3 regions of the Pseudomonas sp. o96-267 genome follow, and region 1 is predicted to be linked to each of the others. Evidence: predicted binding sites of a transcription regulator. Region 1 holds the regulator's gene; each other region holds the start of a gene.
The links. The regulator sigma-54, encoded in region 1, starts transcription at its own class of promoters, with help from an activator protein. The targets are predictions, from matches to a motif close to ANTGGCATNNANNTTGCTNT.
Positions count from the first base shown of each region.

Region 2: the regulator sigma-54 is predicted to act here: its motif matches at 1,081-1,100, upstream of EGJ86_RS05090 (flagellar basal body rod protein FlgF).
Region 3: the regulator sigma-54 is predicted to act here: its motif matches at 1,138-1,157, upstream of flgB (flagellar basal body rod protein FlgB).

Region 1 covers NZ_RHQP01000002.1:75,437-81,351, reverse strand. Annotated here, with positions in the region: gene pmbA (metalloprotease PmbA) at 96-1,442, shown strand; gene EGJ86_RS01825 (HPr family phosphocarrier protein) at 1,500-1,772, opposite strand; gene rapZ (RNase adapter RapZ) at 1,787-2,644, opposite strand; gene ptsN (PTS IIA-like nitrogen regulatory protein PtsN) at 2,650-3,111, opposite strand; gene hpf (ribosome hibernation-promoting factor, HPF/YfiA family) at 3,124-3,432, opposite strand; gene EGJ86_RS01805 (RNA polymerase factor sigma-54) at 3,532-5,025, opposite strand; gene lptB (LPS export ABC transporter ATP-binding protein) at 5,162-5,887, opposite strand; gene lptA (lipopolysaccharide transport periplasmic protein LptA) at 5,887-5,915, opposite strand, start outside.
Region 2 covers NZ_RHQP01000005.1:141,887-147,801, reverse strand. Annotated here, with positions in the region: gene flgE (flagellar hook protein FlgE) at 1-981, shown strand, start outside; gene EGJ86_RS05090 (flagellar basal body rod protein FlgF) at 1,138-1,878, shown strand; gene flgG (flagellar basal-body rod protein FlgG) at 1,912-2,697, shown strand; gene flgH (flagellar basal body L-ring protein FlgH) at 2,747-3,436, shown strand; gene EGJ86_RS05075 (flagellar basal body P-ring protein FlgI) at 3,634-4,713, shown strand; gene flgJ (flagellar assembly peptidoglycan hydrolase FlgJ) at 4,723-5,877, shown strand; gene flgK (flagellar hook-associated protein FlgK) at 5,886-5,915, shown strand, end outside.
Region 3 covers NZ_RHQP01000005.1:148,635-154,549, forward strand. Annotated here, with positions in the region: gene EGJ86_RS05100 (flagellar hook assembly protein FlgD) at 1-216, opposite strand, end outside; gene flgC (flagellar basal body rod protein FlgC) at 227-670, opposite strand; gene flgB (flagellar basal body rod protein FlgB) at 682-1,089, opposite strand; gene cheR (protein-glutamate O-methyltransferase CheR) at 1,611-2,438, opposite strand; gene EGJ86_RS05120 (chemotaxis protein CheV) at 2,482-3,414, opposite strand; gene flgA (flagellar basal body P-ring formation chaperone FlgA) at 3,492-4,250, shown strand; gene flgM (flagellar biosynthesis anti-sigma factor FlgM) at 4,386-4,721, shown strand; gene EGJ86_RS05135 (flagella synthesis protein FlgN) at 4,772-5,239, shown strand; gene EGJ86_RS05140 (flagellar brake protein) at 5,330-5,915, shown strand, end outside.

The DNA of each region.
Region 1 (5,915 bases):
CAGTAACCGTGGCTGCCGGCCCGTGGGCGGGGAGTCGAGAGCAGGCCTTGGGTTTCGCATAAAGAGTGCCTGCGCCAAGAGAATCGGGAGTGGTTATGAGTGAAGTAGAACGTATCGGGCCGCAGGCCTTGCCAGTGCTGCAAGAGCAGGTCGAGGCCATTCTCGCCGAAGCCAGGCGCCAGGGCGCCAGTGCCTGCGAGGTGGCGGTTTCGGCTGGTCAGGGGCTGTCTACCACGGTGCGTCAGGGCGAGGTGGAGACCGTCGAGTTCAATCGCGACCAGGGTTTCGGCATCACCCTGTACGTAGGCCAGCGCAAGGGCTCGGCCAGCACCTCGGCCACCGGTATCGAGGCCATTCGTGAAACTGTGGCAGCGGCTCTGGCGATTGCCAAACATACCAGCGAGGACGAGTGCTCCGGCCTCGCCGATGCTGCGCTGATGGCGCGCGAGCTGCCTGAACTGGATCTCTATCACCCCTGGTCGATCACTCCGGAGCAGGCGGTGGAGCAGGCGCTCACCTGTGAGGCTGCGGCTTTCGCGGCAGACAAACGGATCAAGAATGCTGACGGCACCAGCCTCAATACCCACCAGGGCTGCCGTGTGTATGGCAACAGCCACGGTTTCGTCGGCGGTTACGCCAGCACCCGTCATAGCCTCAGCTGCGTGATGATCGCTGAGGGCGATGGGCAGATGCAGCGCGACTACTGGTACGACGTCAATCGTCAGGGTGAACTGCTGGCCGATGCCAAGGGCATCGGCCAGCGCGCCGCCGCGCGCGCGGTCAGCCGGCTTGGTGCGCGCCCGGTGCCGACCTGCGAAGTGCCGGTGCTGTTCGCCGCCGAATTGGCTGGTGGACTGTTCAGCCACCTGCTGGCGGCAATCTCGGGTGGCAACCTGTATCGCCAGTCCTCGTTCCTCGAAGGCGCCCTCGGTCAACGCCTGTTCCCCGAGTGGCTGACCCTTGACGAGCGCCCGCATCTGCCGCGTGCGCTGGGCAGTGCGACCTTCGATGGCGATGGCCTGGCCACCTACGCCAAGCCCTTTGTGGAAAAGGGCGAGCTGGTCTCCTACGTGCTCGGTACCTATTCCGGGCGCAAGCTGGGTTTGCCGAGCACCGCCAACTCCGGCGGCGTGCACAATCTCTTCGTCACCCATGGCGATGAGGATCAGCAGGCGCTGATTCGCCGCATGGACCGCGGCTTGCTGGTTACCGAGCTGATGGGCCAGGGACTGAATCTGGTCACCGGTGATTATTCCCGCGGTGCGGCAGGCTTCTGGGTGGAGAACGGCGAGATCCAGTTCCCGGTACAGGAAGTCACCATCGCCGGTAATCTGCGCGACATGTTCCGTCAGGTCGTTGCCGTCGGTCGTGACCTCGAGCGTCGCGGCAATATCTCCACCGGCTCGGTGCTGATCGAGAAAATGACCGTCGCCGGCAGTTGAGTCGGCAGAAACGACAAGGCCACCTGCGGGTGGCCTTGTCGTTTTTATCAGGAGGAGTTACTCGCCTTCGTCGAAGTAGTTGTCGATCAGCGCGACCAGAGCGTCCAGGGCTGGTTCGTCCTGCTCGCCCTCGGTGTACAGATGCACCGGGGTGCCCTTGCCGGCTGCCAGCATCATCACCGCCATGATGCTCTTGCCGTCTACCAGACTGTCGGCGCTGCGGCCGATGCGTACCTGGCAGGGGTAGGTGCTCGCCACGCCGACGAACTTCGCTGCGGCGCGGGCATGCAGGCCAAGTTTGTTGATGATGGTGATTTCACGTGCTGGCATCGCGGCAGGATTCCTTAGCTGAGGTCGCGGTGACGCACCTGGACGTTCTTCAGCGAGTCTTTGAGTGCCTGGCTCAGGCGGTTGGCCAGGTACACCGAACGGTGGTGGCCACCGGTGCAGCCAATGGCGATGGTGACATAGGCGCGGTTGCTGGCGGCGAAGCGTGGTAGCCATTTTTCCAGGTAGGCGAGGATGTCTTGATACATCTCTTCGACCTCCGGTTGCGCGGCTAAATAGTCGATCACCGGTTGATCCAGCCCGGAATGGTCGCGCAGCTCCGGTTTCCAGTAAGGATTGGGCAAGCAGCGCGCATCGAACACCAAATCAGCGTCCACTGGCATGCCACGTTTGAAACCGAAGGATTCGACGAGAAAGGCAGTGCCGGTCTGTGTCTGGCCCAGCAGGCGCAGCTTGAGGGTGTCACGCAACTGATAGAGATTTAGCCGGGTGGTATCGATCTTCAGGTCGGCACGATCGGTGATCGGTGCCAGCAGCAGGCTTTCGTACGCAATGGCCTCGGCCAGCGAGCGGTTGTCGTTGGTCAGCGGGTGGCGCCTGCGGGTTTCGGAAAACCGCTTGAGCAGGGTTTCGTCTTCGGCATCGAGATAGAGCACATCGCAGCGGATGTTGCGTTTGCGCACTTCATCGAGCAGCTCCGGGAAGCGCTTGAGCTGGCTCAGCAGGTTGCGCGCATCGATAGAGACGGCCACCTGCGGCAGCAGCATGTCGCTATGCGGCAGGAAGCGCTCGGCAAGATCCGGCAGCAGACCGGCTGGCAGGTTATCGATGCAGTAGAAGCCGTTGTCCTCAAGTACATCGAGGGCGGTGCTCTTGCCCGAGCCCGAGCGACCGCTGACGATGATCAGGCGCATGTTTATTAACCGTTCTGAATGTCCACGACGACCTGAAAGAGATCTTCGCCGCTGTTGGCCCGGCGCAGACGTTCACGTACATCCTGGCGATCGAGCATGCTGGCAATCTGGCGCAGCAGTTCGAGGTGCGCATCGGTTGCCGCCTCCGGCACCAGAAGTACGAACAGCAGATCGACCGGCACGCCGTCGATGGCGTCGAAGTCGACTGCCGTCTCCAGGTGCAGGACTGCACTGATCGGGGCACTGCAGCCAGCCAGGCGGCAGTGGGGAATGGCAATGCCGTTGCCGAAGCCGGTGGAGCCAAGCTTCTCGCGGGCGATGAGGCTTTCGAAGATGTCCTGGGCATCCAGGTCGGGCAGATCGCGTGCAACCAGATTGGCGATCTGTTCGAGCACACGTTTTTTGCTGCCGCCCGGCACGTTCACCAGGGAACGGCCGGGGGTCAGGATATTTTCAAGTCGGATCATGGATAGGGAATGTCAGCGGGCCGTGGCGCCTTGCAGGCGTTCGAGCTGCTTTTCCTTGTGCTTGATGAGTTGACGGTCGAGTTTATCGGCCAACAGGTCGATGGCAGCGTACATGTCCTGATGTTCGGCATTGGCGACGACTTCGCCGCCGGCGATGTGCAGGGTGGCTTCGATCTTCTGCTTGAGTTTTTCGACCTCCATGGTCACCTGTACGTTGGTGATCTTGTCGAAGTGGCGTTCCAGTCGGCCCAGTTTCTCGCCGATGTAGTCACGCAGGGCGTCGGTCACATCCAGCTGATGTCCACTGATGTTGACTTGCATACCGCTTTCTCCTTGTTGCCTTGTGTAAGAGACGGGTCCTATTCGACCCGTCGCCGGAACACTTTGGCCTGAAGACCTTGTGCCTTCAGTCGATCTGGCCTACATCAGTCGCTTGCGCTCACTGGAGGGCGCTATACCGAGGGACTCGCGATACTTGGCGACCGTCCGACGGGCGACTTGGATGCCTTGTGCCTCCAGTAAACCAGCGATCTTGCTGTCACTCAATGGCTTTTTCGCGTTTTCCGCAGCAACCAGTTTTTTGATGATGGCGCGGATCGCGGTGGACGAGCATTCGCCGCCTTCAGAGGTGCTGACGTGGCTGGAGAAGAAATATTTCAGCTCGTAAATACCGCGTGGCGTGTGCATGAATTTCTGCGTGGTCACGCGTGAGATCGTCGACTCATGCATGCCCACCGCCTCGGCGATGTCGTGCAGGACCAGAGGCTTCATCGCCTCGTCGCCGTAATCGAGAAAACCACGTTGGTGCTCGACGATCTGCGTGGCCACTTTCATCAGCGTTTCGTTGCGGCTCTGCAGGCTCTTGATGAACCAGCGTGCCTCCTGCAACTGGTTGCGCATGAAGGTGTTGTCGGCGCTGGAGTCGGCGCGTTTGACGAAGCCGGCATACTGCGGGTTGACCCTCAGTCGTGGCATGGCTTCCTGGTTCAGTTCCACCAGCCAGCGGTCGTTGTGCTTGCGCACGATCACGTCCGGTACGACGTATTCCGGCTCGCTGGACTCGATTTGCGAGCCCGGTCGCGGATTCAGGCGCTGGATCAGGTCGATGACCTGACGCAGCTCGTCTTCCTTGAGTTTGGTGCGGCGCATCAGCTGTGCGTAATCGCGGCTGCCGAGCAGTTCCAGGTAATCGCCGACCACGCGCTGGGTTTCGCTCAGCCAGGGGGTGTTAGCGGGCAACTGACGCAGTTGCAGGAGCAGGCATTCGCGCAGGTCACGGGCGCCGATACCTGCTGGTTCGAACTGCTGGATGCGGTGCAGCACCACTTCCACTTCATCCAGTTCGACATCCAGTTCGGGGTCGAAGGATTCGGTCACTTCCTCGAGGTTTTCTTCGAGGTAGCCGTCGTTGTTGATGCAGTCGATCAGGGTGGCCGCGATCAGGCGATCCTTGTCCGACATGGGCGCCAGGTTCAGTTGCCAGAGCAGGTGGCTGTGCAGACTTTCGCCGCTGGAGGTGCGAGTGGTGAAGTCCCACTCGTCATCATCGTTGCTGGGCAGGCTGCTGGCGCTGGTCTGGTAGATGTCTTCCCAGGCGGTGTCGACTGGCAGCTCGTTGGGAATGCGCTCGCCCCAGTCACCTTCTTCCAGGTTATCCACCGTCGGGGTGGTTTCCTGGTAGCTCTCTTCCTTGTTCGGGGTCGGAGTGGCGCTTTCGGCGCCATCAGCCATTGGATCGCTGTTGTCGAAGTCGTCGCCTTCTTCCTGGCGCTCGAGCATGGGATTGGACTCCAGCGCCTCCTGGATTTCCTGTTGCAGGTCCAGGGTAGACAGTTGGAGGAGGCGGATAGCCTGTTGCAGCTGCGGGGTCATCGTCAGCTGCTGGCCCATCTTGAGGACTAGCGATGGTTTCATTGCAGACCTTAATTTACTGGCGAGTTACGCCTTCCACATCAGGGCGCCGAAGCGCCGCCAGGAAGCAAATTATATGCCTGAATTTCTCGTTTTTGCCTAGGGGTTGCAATATTTCTGTAGCGAAATAGCCGGCGACCTACAGGCGGAACTCGTGGCCCAGGTATACCTCTTTCACCGTCTGGTTGGCGAGGATGGTCTCGGCGTCACCTTCGGCGATCAGTTGCCCATCGTTGACGATGTAGGCGGTTTCGCAGATATCCAGGGTTTCGCGCACGTTGTGATCGGTGATCAGAATGCCGATGCCCTTGGTCTTGAGGTGATGGATGATCTGCTTGATGTCGCCAACCGAAATCGGGTCGACACCGGCAAAGGGTTCGTCGAGCAGAATGAACTTGGGGTTGGTCGCCAAGGCTCTGGCAATCTCTACGCGGCGTCGCTCACCGCCGGACAGGCTCATGCCGAGGCTGTCGGCGATATGGTGGATATGGAATTCCTGCAGCAGGTTTTCCAGCTCCGCCTGGCGTCCGGCGCGGTCCAGGTCCTTGCGCGTTTCGAGAATGGCCATGATGTTGTCGGCCACCGACAGTTTGCGGAAGATCGACGCTTCCTGCGGCAGGTAGCCGATGCCCGCGCGAGCACGGCCATGCATGGGCTGATGACTGACGTCGAGGTCGTCGATCAGCACGCGGCCTTGGTCGGCGCGCACCAGGCCGACAATCATGTAGAAGCAGGTGGTCTTGCCGGCACCATTGGGGCCGAGCAGGCCAACGATCTGACCGCTTTCGATGCTCAGGCTGACGTCACGCACGACCTGGCGGCTCTTGTAACTTTTCGCCAGGTGTTGGGCTTTGAGAATGGCCATTACTGCTGCTGATCCGCGGGTTTGTTCT
Region 2 (5,915 bases), on a different contig from region 1:
GGCAATGTGGTCAACAGCGCTGGCAACAACCTGATGGGCTATGGCGTCGATGCTGACGGCAATCTAGTCAATGGGGTGCTGACCAATCTGGTGGTCGATACCAGTAACCAGGAGCCTAACGCCACCTCGCTTGTCACTCAGAGTCTCGCGCTCAATTCGTCGGCCAGCATACCCACTAGCTCGCCCTTCGATTCTACTGTGTCAACTTCCTATAACTGGTCGACCTCCGTGAGCCTGTATGACACGCAGGGTAACGCCCATACCATGACGCAATACTTCGTCAAGGATGCGAGCAACCAGTGGAGCATGTACGTGCTGGTGGATGGGCGTAACCCGGGCGATCCGACCAGTACGGACCCGTACCAGGCCACGTTGCCGTTCACCACCGCAGGCGCACTGGATACGGACAATATTGTATTTGGTGATTTTGGTGATAATGGCGATGGCACGCTGAGCCTGGCCAACTGGATTCCAGCGACAATCACCGATGCTACGACCGATCCGGTCACCTGGGGCTCCAATGGCGCTGCTGCCAGCGCTACCGGCGTTACCCTGGATCTGCGCAAGGCAAGCCAGACCAACACCAACTTCGCAGTGAACAGCTTGGCGCAGGATGGCTACACCACCGGGCAATTGTCGGGTTTGTCCTTCGATGAAACCGGGCAATTGTTTGCCACTTACACCAATGGCAAGTCCGAGGTGATCGGGCAGGTGGCCCTGGCGACCTTTGCCAACATGCAAGGCCTCACCCCGGTTGGTGGCACGGCCTGGAGGCAGTCGCTGGCCTCTGGTGAGCCGGTGATCGGGACGCCGACTTCCGGTACGCTCGGTTCGATTGCGGCGGGGGCGCTGGAAGACTCCAACGTCGATCTGACAGGGCAGCTCGTCGACCTGATCGTGGCGCAGCGCAACTACCAGGCCAACGCCAAGACCATCGAGACCGAGAACGCGATCGCGCAGACGATCATCAATATCCGTTGATGATTTCGGCGGCAGATTCTTGCCGTCTCCATTGTTGAAGCCTCTCCTTGCGAGAGGCTTTTTTCTTTTAAAAACAGTAGCTTAATATTTATTTTTGGTTGTGGCACGTACCTTGCTAAAAACCATGTGATTGTGGTTTTTCAGGCGGAGGTCGAGATGGACAAGTTGCTGTATGTGGCGATGACGGGTGCCAGCCAGAACGCCCTGGCACAGAAGGCTCATGCCAACAACCTGGCGAATATCTCTACCAGCGGATTTCGCGCCGACCTTGAGCAGGCGCGTGCCATGCCGGTTTTCGGCGACAGTTATCCGGCGCGCGTGTATGCGATGTCCGAGCGCCCCGGCACCGACTTTACGCCAGGTGCCTTGCAGGAAACCGGGCGTGATATGGACGTCTCCATCGAGGGAGACGGCTGGATCGCCGTGCAGGCCCCCGATGGCAACGAGGCGTATGTGCGCACCGCCAGCTTGACTGTCGATGCGCTGGGCGTGTTGCGCACCGGCAATGGTTTGCCGGTCATGGGCAATGCCGGGCCGATTGCGGTACCGCCTGAGCAGAAGGTGGAAATCGGCCAGGACGGCACCATCAGTATCCGCGCCCTCGGTGAGGCCCCAAACGTATTGGCCGAAGTCGACCGGATCAAGTTGGTCAACCCCGATACCGCGCAAATCCGCAAGGAAACCGATGGCTTGATCCACTCGCGCACAGGCCAGCCATTTGAAGCAGATGCCAATGTACGCCTCAATTCTGGGTTCCTCGAAAGCAGTAACGTCAGCGCGGTCGCCGAGATGACCTCCATGCTGGCGCTTTCCCGGCAGTTTGAATTGCACGTGAAAATGATGAACACGGCCAAGGAAGGATCAGAGTCCATGGCCCGGATCATGCAAGTCAGCTAATGAGTTCCGCCCGGCGAGGGCGAGGAGATAGACATGCTTCCAGCATTATGGGTCAGTAAGACCGGCCTCTCCGCACAGGATATGAACCTGTCGGTGATTTCCAACAACCTGGCGAACGTATCGACCACCGGCTTCAAGCGTGATCGTGCCGAGTTTCAGGATCTTCTCTACCAAATTCGCCGTCAGCCAGGTGGCCAGACGACTCAGGACAGCGAGTTGCCATCGGGTCTGCAATTGGGCACCGGGGTAAGGATCGTCGGCACGCAGAAAAACTTCACCTCTGGCAGTCTGCAGACCACCGATCAGCCGTTGGATATGGCCGTCAACGGCCGTGGCTTCTTTCAGGTGCTGCTGCCTGATGGCACCGTATCCTATTCGCGCGACGGTACTTTTCACCTTAACTCCGATGGGCAGGTCGTGACCTCCAACGGTTTTGCCCTGGAGCCTGCCATCGTCGTACCCGCCGAGACCCAGACGTTCACCGTCGGTGAGGATGGAACGGTTTCGGTGACCACTGCCAATAATCCGGCGGTTCAGGTCATCGGCAATCTGCAGACGGCCGACTTCATCAACCCGGCTGGGTTGCAGGCCATCGGTAACAACCTGTTCCTGGAAACTGCAGCCAGCGGGGCGCCCCAAGTGGGTACGCCGGGCCTCAATGGCTTGGGCACCGTGCTGCAGAACACCCTGGAGAACTCCAACGTCAGCGTGGTTGAGGAGATGGTCAATATGATCACCACCCAGCGTGCTTATGAGATGAACTCCAAAGTGATTTCCACGGCTGACTCGATGCTGCAGTTCGTCAATCAGAATCTCTGATGCTGATTGAGCTGGGTGCAGCATGAGCGTCTGTGATGTGAGGTATGCAATGAAAGGTCTTTATATTCTTTTGCCGTTCTGCGTGTCGTTGTTTGGCTGCATGGCGCCAACGCCCAAAGCCGACGACCCCTATTACGCGCCGGTGCTACCACGCACGCCATTGCCGGCGAGCGCGACCAATGGTGCGATCTATCAGGCCGGCTTCGAGACCAATCTGTACGATGATCGCAAGGCGTTTCGCGTCGGTGACATCATTACCATCACGTTGGAAGAGCGTACCCAGGCGAGCAAGGCGGCCAGTTCCGATATCAGCAAGGACAGCTCGGCCAATATCGGCCTGACCTCGCTGTTCGGCGGTGCGGTATCGGCGACCAATCCGCTGACGCGCAACCCCATGACGCTGAGCTCCGAGTTCAGCGGCACTCGCAGCAATCAGGGTGACTCCTCCGCAGCGCAGAGCAACAGCCTCAGTGGTTCGGTGACGGTGACGGTGGCGGAAGTGCTGCCCAACGGTGTGCTGGTGGTGCGTGGCGAGAAGTGGCTGACGCTCAATACCGGCGATGAAATGGTACGTATCTCCGGGCTGGTCCGCGCCGACGATATCTCCAGCAGCAATACCGTATCCTCGACCCGTATCGCCGATGCCCGGCTGACCTATTCTGGTACCGGTTCGTTTGCCGATGCCAGCCAGCCAGGTTGGTTGAGTCGTTTCTTCCTGAGCCCGATGTGGCCGTTCTGAGGGGTATGAATATGAAATGGCCCCTGACCTTTGTGGCTGCGAACTCTGCTCGCCAAGCCTTTACCGATGCCCGGATTCGCGAGCCGAAGAAGGGCTGCGTGCGTGAAGCGCAGAGCACGTCCTGCCGCCGGCAGTTCGCGGTTGCTCATCGTGGTTACCGTCACCGTGGCGCCAACGACTGGTTGCTGCTGGTCATCATGCTCGCGTGCATGCTGCTGAGCCTGCCGACGCAGGCCGAGCGCCTCAAGGATCTGGCATCCATTCAGGGCGTGCGCAGTAACCAGCTGATCGGTTACGGCCTGGTCGTGGGCCTCAACGGTACGGGCGACCAGACCACCCAGACACCGTTCACCGTCCAGACCTTCAATAACATGCTGGCGCAGTTCGGCATTAAGGTGCCGGCAGGTGGCAACGTGCAGCTCAAGAACATCGCGGCTGTATCCGTGCATGCTGATCTGCCTGCATTCGCCAAGCCCGGGCAAACCATCGATATCACCATTTCATCCATCGGTAATGCCAAGAGTCTGCGCGGTGGCAGCTTGCTGATGACGCCACTCAAGGGTATCGATGGCAACGTTTACGCTATCGCTCAGGGCAACCTGGTCGTGGGTGGCTTCGATGCCAGTGGTGCCGATGGTTCGCGTATCACCGTCAACGTACCTTCTGCCGGCCGTATTCCTGGTGGTGCTACGGTGGAACGCCCGGTGCCGAGCGGTTTCGATCAGGGCAACTACCTGACCCTGAACCTCAATCGCCCCGACTTCACCACTGCCAAGAACATCGTCGACCAGATCAACGATCTGCTCGGCCCTGGCGTCGCCCAGGCCATCGATGGTGGTTCGATTCGCGTCAGCGCGCCGCTCGACCCTAACCAGCGTGTCGACTATCTGTCGATTCTGGAAAACCTGCAGGTCGAGGCGGGTAAGGCTGTGGCTAAGGTCATCATCAATTCGCGCACTGGCACCATCGTCATTGGCCAGGACGTCAAGGTGCAGCCGGCAGCCGTGACCCATGGCAGCCTGACCGTGACCATCACCGAAGACCCCATCGTCAGTCAGCCAGACGCCCTTTCCGGTGGGCAGACGGCCGTAGTGCCTCGCTCGCGCGTGGGGGCGGAAGAGGAGGCCAAACCGATGTTCAAGTTCGGCCCCGGCACCAGCCTTGATGAAATCGTGCGTGCGGTAAACCAGGTGGGCGCAGCGCCTTCCGACCTGATGGCCATTCTGGAGGCGCTCAAGCAGGCAGGCGCGCTCCAGGCTGACCTGATCGTTATTTGAGGTGGCCCTATGAATACCTTGCTCGGTGGTACACGTACGGTCAGCGACTCTGGGGCTTATACCGATCTCAATCGCCTGGCCGGCATGAAAAATGGCGAACAGCGCGACAGCGAGGGTAACGTTCGGCGTGTCGCTCAGGAGTTCGAGGCGCTGTTCATCAACCAGATCTTCAAGTCGATGCGTTCGGCCAACGAGGCGGTTGCCAAGGACAGTCTGTTCGACAGTGATACCACGCGCCACTATCAGGAAATGCACGATCAGCAATTGTCCATCAGCCTGTCACGCGAGGGTGGGGGCATTGGCTTGGCCGATGTTCTGGTACGGCAAATGAGCCGTCTGCGTGGTGAGCCTGCGCGCAGCAGCCCCTTTGGTACTGTCGTGCAGCAGGGTGAGTCGGGCGCAGACAAGGCGAGCAGCAAGAATGCAGACGAGGCGCCTGTGTCGCAGGCTGCGCTGCTCAACCGCCGGCGCCTGTCGCTGCCGTCACGCCTGGAAGATCGTCTGCTGGCAGGCATCGTCTCCAGCAGCGAGGGTCAGCTCAATAACGGTGCTGACTGGGTGGCGAAAAAGGACAGCAGCGAGAAGGCGCTCGCCGAACCCCAGAAGACGACGCCACGTAGCGTGGCTCAGCCACCACTGGCCAAGGGCAAGGCGGCATTCGCTTCGGCGCAGGACTTCGTGCAGACCATGCTGCCACTGGCTCAGGAGGCGGCCGATCGTATCGGCGTCGAGCCGCACTACCTGGTAGCGCAGGCGGCGCTGGAAACCGGCTGGGGCAAGTCGATCCTGCGGCGCAGTGACGGCGACAGCAGCTTCAACCTGTTTGGCATCAAGACCCATGGGCAGTGGCAGGGCGAGGCCGCGCGCGCCGTGACCAGCGAATACCGTGAAGGCCAAATGGTGCGCGAAACCGCCAGTTTCCGGGCGTATGACTCGTACAAGCAGAGCTTCCACGACCTGGTGGATTTCCTGCAGAGCAACCCGCGTTATCAAAATGCGCTGTCCAAAACGGATAACTCGGAGACGTTCGTGCGCGAACTGCAGGCAGCCGGTTATGCCACCGACCCGCAGTACGCCCGCAAGATCAATCAAATCGCACGCAAGATCGATGCAACCTACCAGACCATCGCCCGCAGCGATGTGGCAACAACACGGACGCTTTGAGGTGATTCATGGCTGATCTTCTCTCGATTGGCGTTTCC
Region 3 (5,915 bases), on a different contig from region 1:
GGTGAGGCTTTCCAGGCTGCTGAACTGGGCGAGCTGAGCCACGAACTCACTGTTGTCCTGCGGATCCAGCGGGTTCTGGTTGTTCATCTGCGTTACCAGCAGCATCAGAAAGTCATCCTTGCCCAGGCTGGAGTAACTGGATTCGTTGGTGCTGCTGGTCGAGGTGCCGGAGTAAGTCGACAGCACGCTGCTGGAAACAGTCTCTGTGGTGCTCATGGCTATGTCCTTACTGACCCAGGGTCAGAACCTTCTGCAGCATGGTCTTGGCGGTATTCATCATTTCCGCATTGGTTTGAAAGGCTCGACTGGCCGAAATCATGTCCGCCATTTCCTCGACCACATTGACGTTCGGATAGAACACGTAGCCATCCGCATTCGCTGCCGGATGACTGGGCTCGTAGCGCATGTCCAGATTGCTCTGATCCTCGACGATGCCGAGCACCTGCACCCCACTCCCCGCCTCGTCCTGCTCGGCGAACAGCGAACCACTACCACTGTTCTGCGACTGCTGGAACACGGTGGCGAACACCGGATGACGGGCGCGGTAGGTCTGATCGATGCTCGAGGAAACGGTCTCGGCGTTGGCGATGTTGCTGGAAATGGTATTGAGACGCGTGCTCTGGGCACTCATGCCGGTTCCGGCGATATTGAAAACACTGGCAAGGGACATGGCCTGACTCCTTATTCGCCGCGCAGGGCTGCAGTCAGCCCTTTGAATTTGCTGTTGAGAAAGGTAAAGCTGGCCTGGAACTGCACCGCGTTCTCGGCGTAGTTCGACTGCTCGATCTGCAGGTCGACGGTGTTTTGATCCAGCGACGCGTGGAACGGCGTGCGATACGGCAGCTCGGCTTCGCCGGTCTTCACGCCCTCGGCTGGGATGTGGCGGCTATCGGTGCGGCTCAGAGAAACGCCGCCACGCTGCATGCGGCTGCTCTGTTCGGCCAGTACGCTGGCGAAATCCAGATCGCGAGCCTTGTAGTTCGGCGTATCGGCGTTGGCGATATTGTTGGCCAGCACCTCGGCGCGTTGGGCACGAAAGCCGAGGGCTTGTTCGTGAATACCGAGTGCTCTGCCGAAGTTGATGCTCATGTTCCGAACCTTTGCCGCTTGGGCCATGTAGTCTCTGTTGCGAGATATTCAGCAAAGGCTGTGCCAACTTATTTAAGTCAACAAAATCAATAGCTTAAAGCATGACGAACAGGGAAATAGCGGCAAAGCGGCAAGGCTTTACCGCCTATTGGCAAGCAAGCGGCAAAGCCAACCGGACAGATTGCCGCCCCGCCGAACCCTGGGGCGCGCGATGCGCATCGGTTCTTCTGCACCAGGCCAAACCGCTGGTGCCTACGGCGAAACCTATCCGATCGGGCCCATGGTTTTCAGAGTCCAGAAACGCAAACGGGAGGCCAAAGGCTAATGCTGATCAGATAAGTTCGTCACCACCCCCTCCTACTTGCAGTAGAGGGGCGTTTTTCGTAGGAGCCAGCTTGCTGGCGATGCTTTTTATGGCGGATCGCCGGCAAGCCGGCTCCTACAAAGATCGAGTGCAACGGCTTAACTGACTGGCATTAGGCCAAAGGCCTCCCGCTGCTGATACCAAACATGCCTTGCGCCTATTTGGCCTTGTAGATGATCCCCGGGCTGCACTGCACCATCTGGTACTTGTCCGGCAGGCCATTGAGCGCTTCGGAGGCGCCAAGGAACAGATAGCCACCCGGCTTGAGGGTGGCATGGATGCGCGTGAGGATGTCCTTCTTCACCTCGGCCGAGAAGTAGATCAGCACGTTGCGGCAGAAGACGATGTCGAACTTGCCCAATGCCGCGTAGCTATCCAGCAAGTTCAGTGGGCGAAACTCGACACGGCTCTTGATAGGCGCCTTGACCTGCCAACGCCCTGGCCCCTTGGGGTCGAAGTAGCGCTGCAGTCGCTCCTGCGAAAGCCCGCGCCCCATGGCCAGGCTGTCGTATTCACCGGACTTGCAGTTGGCCAGCATCGAAGGCGAAAGATCGGTGGCGACGATCTGCACACCTGCCTTGAGCTGACCGAGGTTGGTACGCTCGAACTCATCGATGGCCATCGACAGCGAGTATGGCTCCTGCCCGGACGAGCAGGCGGCCGACCAGATACGCAGGCGCTGCCCCGGGTAGGCCTTGATCAACTCCGGCAGTACACGGCTCTTGAGCACCTCGAAGGGATAGGTGTCGCGAAACCACAGGGTCTCATTGGTGGTCATGGCATCCACCACCTGCTCGCGCAACCCGCCTCGCGGCTGGCTCTGCATGCGCTGCACCAGCTCGCCCAGGGTCTTGATGCCGTTCTGTTCCATCAACTTGTTCAGACGGCTGGAGACCAGGTACTGCTTGTTGCTGCCAAGCAGAATACCGCAGGCCTTTTCCAGGAAAGTCCGGAACTGCTCGAAATCCAAATTACCTGAAGACACTAGTGCCGCCTCTGCAACCATAACGTTCGCCGAAGGTCATCCTTCAGCACCCATCCGATACACGAATGCGATCGACCACCCGCGCCGCCAGATCATCTGGCTTGAACTTGGCGAGGAAGTCGTCAGCGCCGACCTTCTTCACCATCGCCTGGTTGAACACACCGGAAAGCGAAGTATGCAGGAGGATATGCAGCTTCTGCATGCGCGGATCGCTACGAATCTCCGTGGTCAGCGTATATCCGTCCATCTCGGGCATCTCGATGTCGGAAATCAGCATCAGCAGTTCCTTGTCGGGATTATGCCCCTCGTCGGCCATTTTCTTGAGGTAATTGAGTGCCTCGCGGCCATCGTTCAGCGCCGTCACCTCGACGCCAACGGTCTGCAGGCAGCGCAAAACCTGTTTGCGCGCCACCGAGGAGTCATCGACGATCAGCACATGCTTGGTCACCGCCTGACTCTGCACCTGATCATCGATGACGCCAGCGGAGATCACTTCCGAGGTCGGCGCGACTTCGGCAAGAATTTTCTCGACATCGATGATCTCGACCAACTGCTGGTCGAGCCGCGTGACTGCTGTCAGGTAGTGATCGCGTCCGGTGCCCTTGGGTGGCGGATGGATCTCCTCCCAGTTCATGTTGACGATACGTTCGACCGAGCGCACCAGAAAACCCTGAACCTTGGTGTTGTACTCGGTGATGATCACGAAGCTGGTCTTCAGATCTTCCAGCGCGGCACGGCCGGTAGCGATGGAAAGATCGAGAATCGGGATGGTGCCCCCGCGAATGTTGGCCACCCCCCGCACCACCGGACTTGATTTGGGCATGATGGTGAGTTTCGGGCATTGCAGCACCTCTTTCACCTTGAATACGTTGATACCGTAAAGCTGTGGGCCTTCCAGGCGAAACAGCAACAACTCCAAGCGGTTCTGTCCCACCAACTGAGTGCGCTGGTTAACCGAATCCATCAACCCGGCCATGCCCGGACTCCTTCTTATCCAGTAACGCCTACCCCGTTGAGCCTAGCAGGCGGCACGGGGCTTGCTTTGCATTGCTTATGAAGCAGAGAACGTCATCATTCCGTCAGCTACTAGCAAAGTGCCTTGCCCCTTTGCCCGTTTTACTCGCTTTGCCGACACTCGGCTACAGCGCTACGGCGGCTGCCACCTTCACCAGCACTGAACAACTTATCGGCGCCACCGAGGCCTTTCTTGAGCAGGCGACCACTGAATATCTACAGCGTAGCGAAATTCAGGGCCGCCATGAGATTCGCGTCAACCGTCTCGACCCACGGTTACGCCTGCCTCTGTGCGATCAGCCGCTGACCACCACGCTGGAAAGCCCGGCGCAGCCGCTGGGCCGTGTCACTACGCGCGTGCGCTGTGACGGCAGCGCTCCGTGGACAGTATTCGTGCCCGCTGAAGTGCGCTTGTATCGCCCCATTGTCGTACTGACTCGCCCGCTCAAGCGCATGAGCGTAGTCAAAGCTACGGATTTGAGCCTGGTTGAACGCGATGTCGGTCAATTGGGTCAGAACTTTCTCACCGACCTGAATCAGGCGATCGGCAAAAAATTGACGCGCCAGCTCGGTAGTGACCAGATTCTTCTTTCGACTCATCTGCAAATAGCCGAGGTCATTCGGCGCGGCGACCAGGTGGTGATCAGCGCTCGTGGCTCCACGGTCAACGTACGCATGCCCGGCGAAGCCCTGACCGACGGGGCCCCGGGCGAGCAGATCAACGTGCGTAACCTACGCTCGCAGCGAGTCGTTCGAGCCCGCGTTGTCGGGCCTGGGCAAGTGGAAGTACCCATGTAGGCATGTTTCTTGTAGCGCAAAGACGTGGCGATTCCCTACACTGTTAAACGACGCGATGAAATTAATCCTAAAGTTTTCCCGGCAGCAGCCGAGAAGCATGGCAAGCGTCCACCATATCGTCCGAGGTTCTGCATCATGGTCATCGACTTCAACCGGCTGAACAATGCCAATACGCCCGCCAATGCGGGACGTACCGGCGCGACTCAGGCTGGCAATCGCAATGAGTCGGCACAGCCGAACAAAGCGCCTGTCACCGGTACTGATGAACAGACCAACACCAAGAGCGGTGAATCGGTACAACTGAGCCGTGAGGCACAGCAGTTGCAAACAATCGGCGAGAAGCTGCGTGATCAGCCCATCGTCAACAAGGAGCGTGTGGCCCAGCTGAAACAGGCCATTGCTGATGGCAGCTATCAGGTCGACAGCAAACGCGTCGCCCAGAAACTGCTCGACTTCGAATCCCAGCGCTAGTCTCAGGGCTGCGCTGGGGGTGTTGGACGCCCGACCCCCAAGAGCCCGCCATGAACGACACAGCCTTGCTTGACCTCTTCACCAACGATATCGGCACCGCCGAGCAATTGCTTGAGCTGATCGATAGCGAATTCCAGGCCCTCACCGAACGCGACCTGCCGCGCCTCGACAGCCTGCTCAGTGAAAAACAACCTCTGCTTGCCCTGCTTCAACAGCACGGCAACGAGCGCAGCCGTCTGCTGCAAAACGCCGGTCTGAGTGCAGATCGCGAAGGGCTCACTGCGCTGGCGAGCAAGTCCTCCGTAGGTGATCAGTTGCTGGTACGCAGTGAGGAGCTGTCCGCTCTCCTGCAGCGCTGCCAGGAGGCCAATCTACGCAATGGGCGTTTGATTCGCGCCAACCAGGCCTCGGTCGGCAGCGTCCTTGGTATTCTGCGCGGCGCAGAGACACCCGGCCTCTATGACAGCCGCGGCGGTGCCGCTAGAATCGCGCAGCAAAGACCGCTCAGCCAGGCCTGAGCCATCCCCCAACAAAAAGCACAGGGACATGCAGGCACTCTGCCAGTATGCTAGTGCCGTTATAGCTCATGAACCGGAGAGTTCCGTCCTGTGTCCAGCGCGTTCAACGACGAGAGCGGTCCTCAGCCGCCCAAGGTGCTCAAGACATCCGTCGAGATCATTGCCACCCTGCGCCAATTGCAACAGAACCATGATCCCCTGGTTATCCAATTCAAGGATCGTGGCCAGCGTTTTCAAAGTTACCTTGTAGAAATCGATAAAGACCGTGCGCGCTTAGCGCTGGACGAGATCATCCCTAACGATGGCGAACGTTTTCTCAAGCAAGGCGAAACCTTCAACGTCGAGGCGTTCCGCGACGGGGTGCGAGTAGCCTGGACCTGTGATCACGACGTGCGGCTTGGCGAGCTCGAGGGAGCCCCCTGCTACTGGGCACCGTTGCCCACCGAAGTGATCTATCACCAGCGCCGCAGCGCCTTTCGCGCACAATTGAAACAAAGCGATCTGGTCAAGGTTGTACTCAATGGTGACAAACTGCGCGAGTCGCTGCCAGGCCATCTGCTGGACATCTCGGCCACCGGCTGCAAACTGCGTTTCGCCGGTAATCTCAGCCAGCAATTAAGCAATGGCCAGGTGCACGAGCGACTCACAGCTTACCTGCCCTTCGGCAACCTGACCT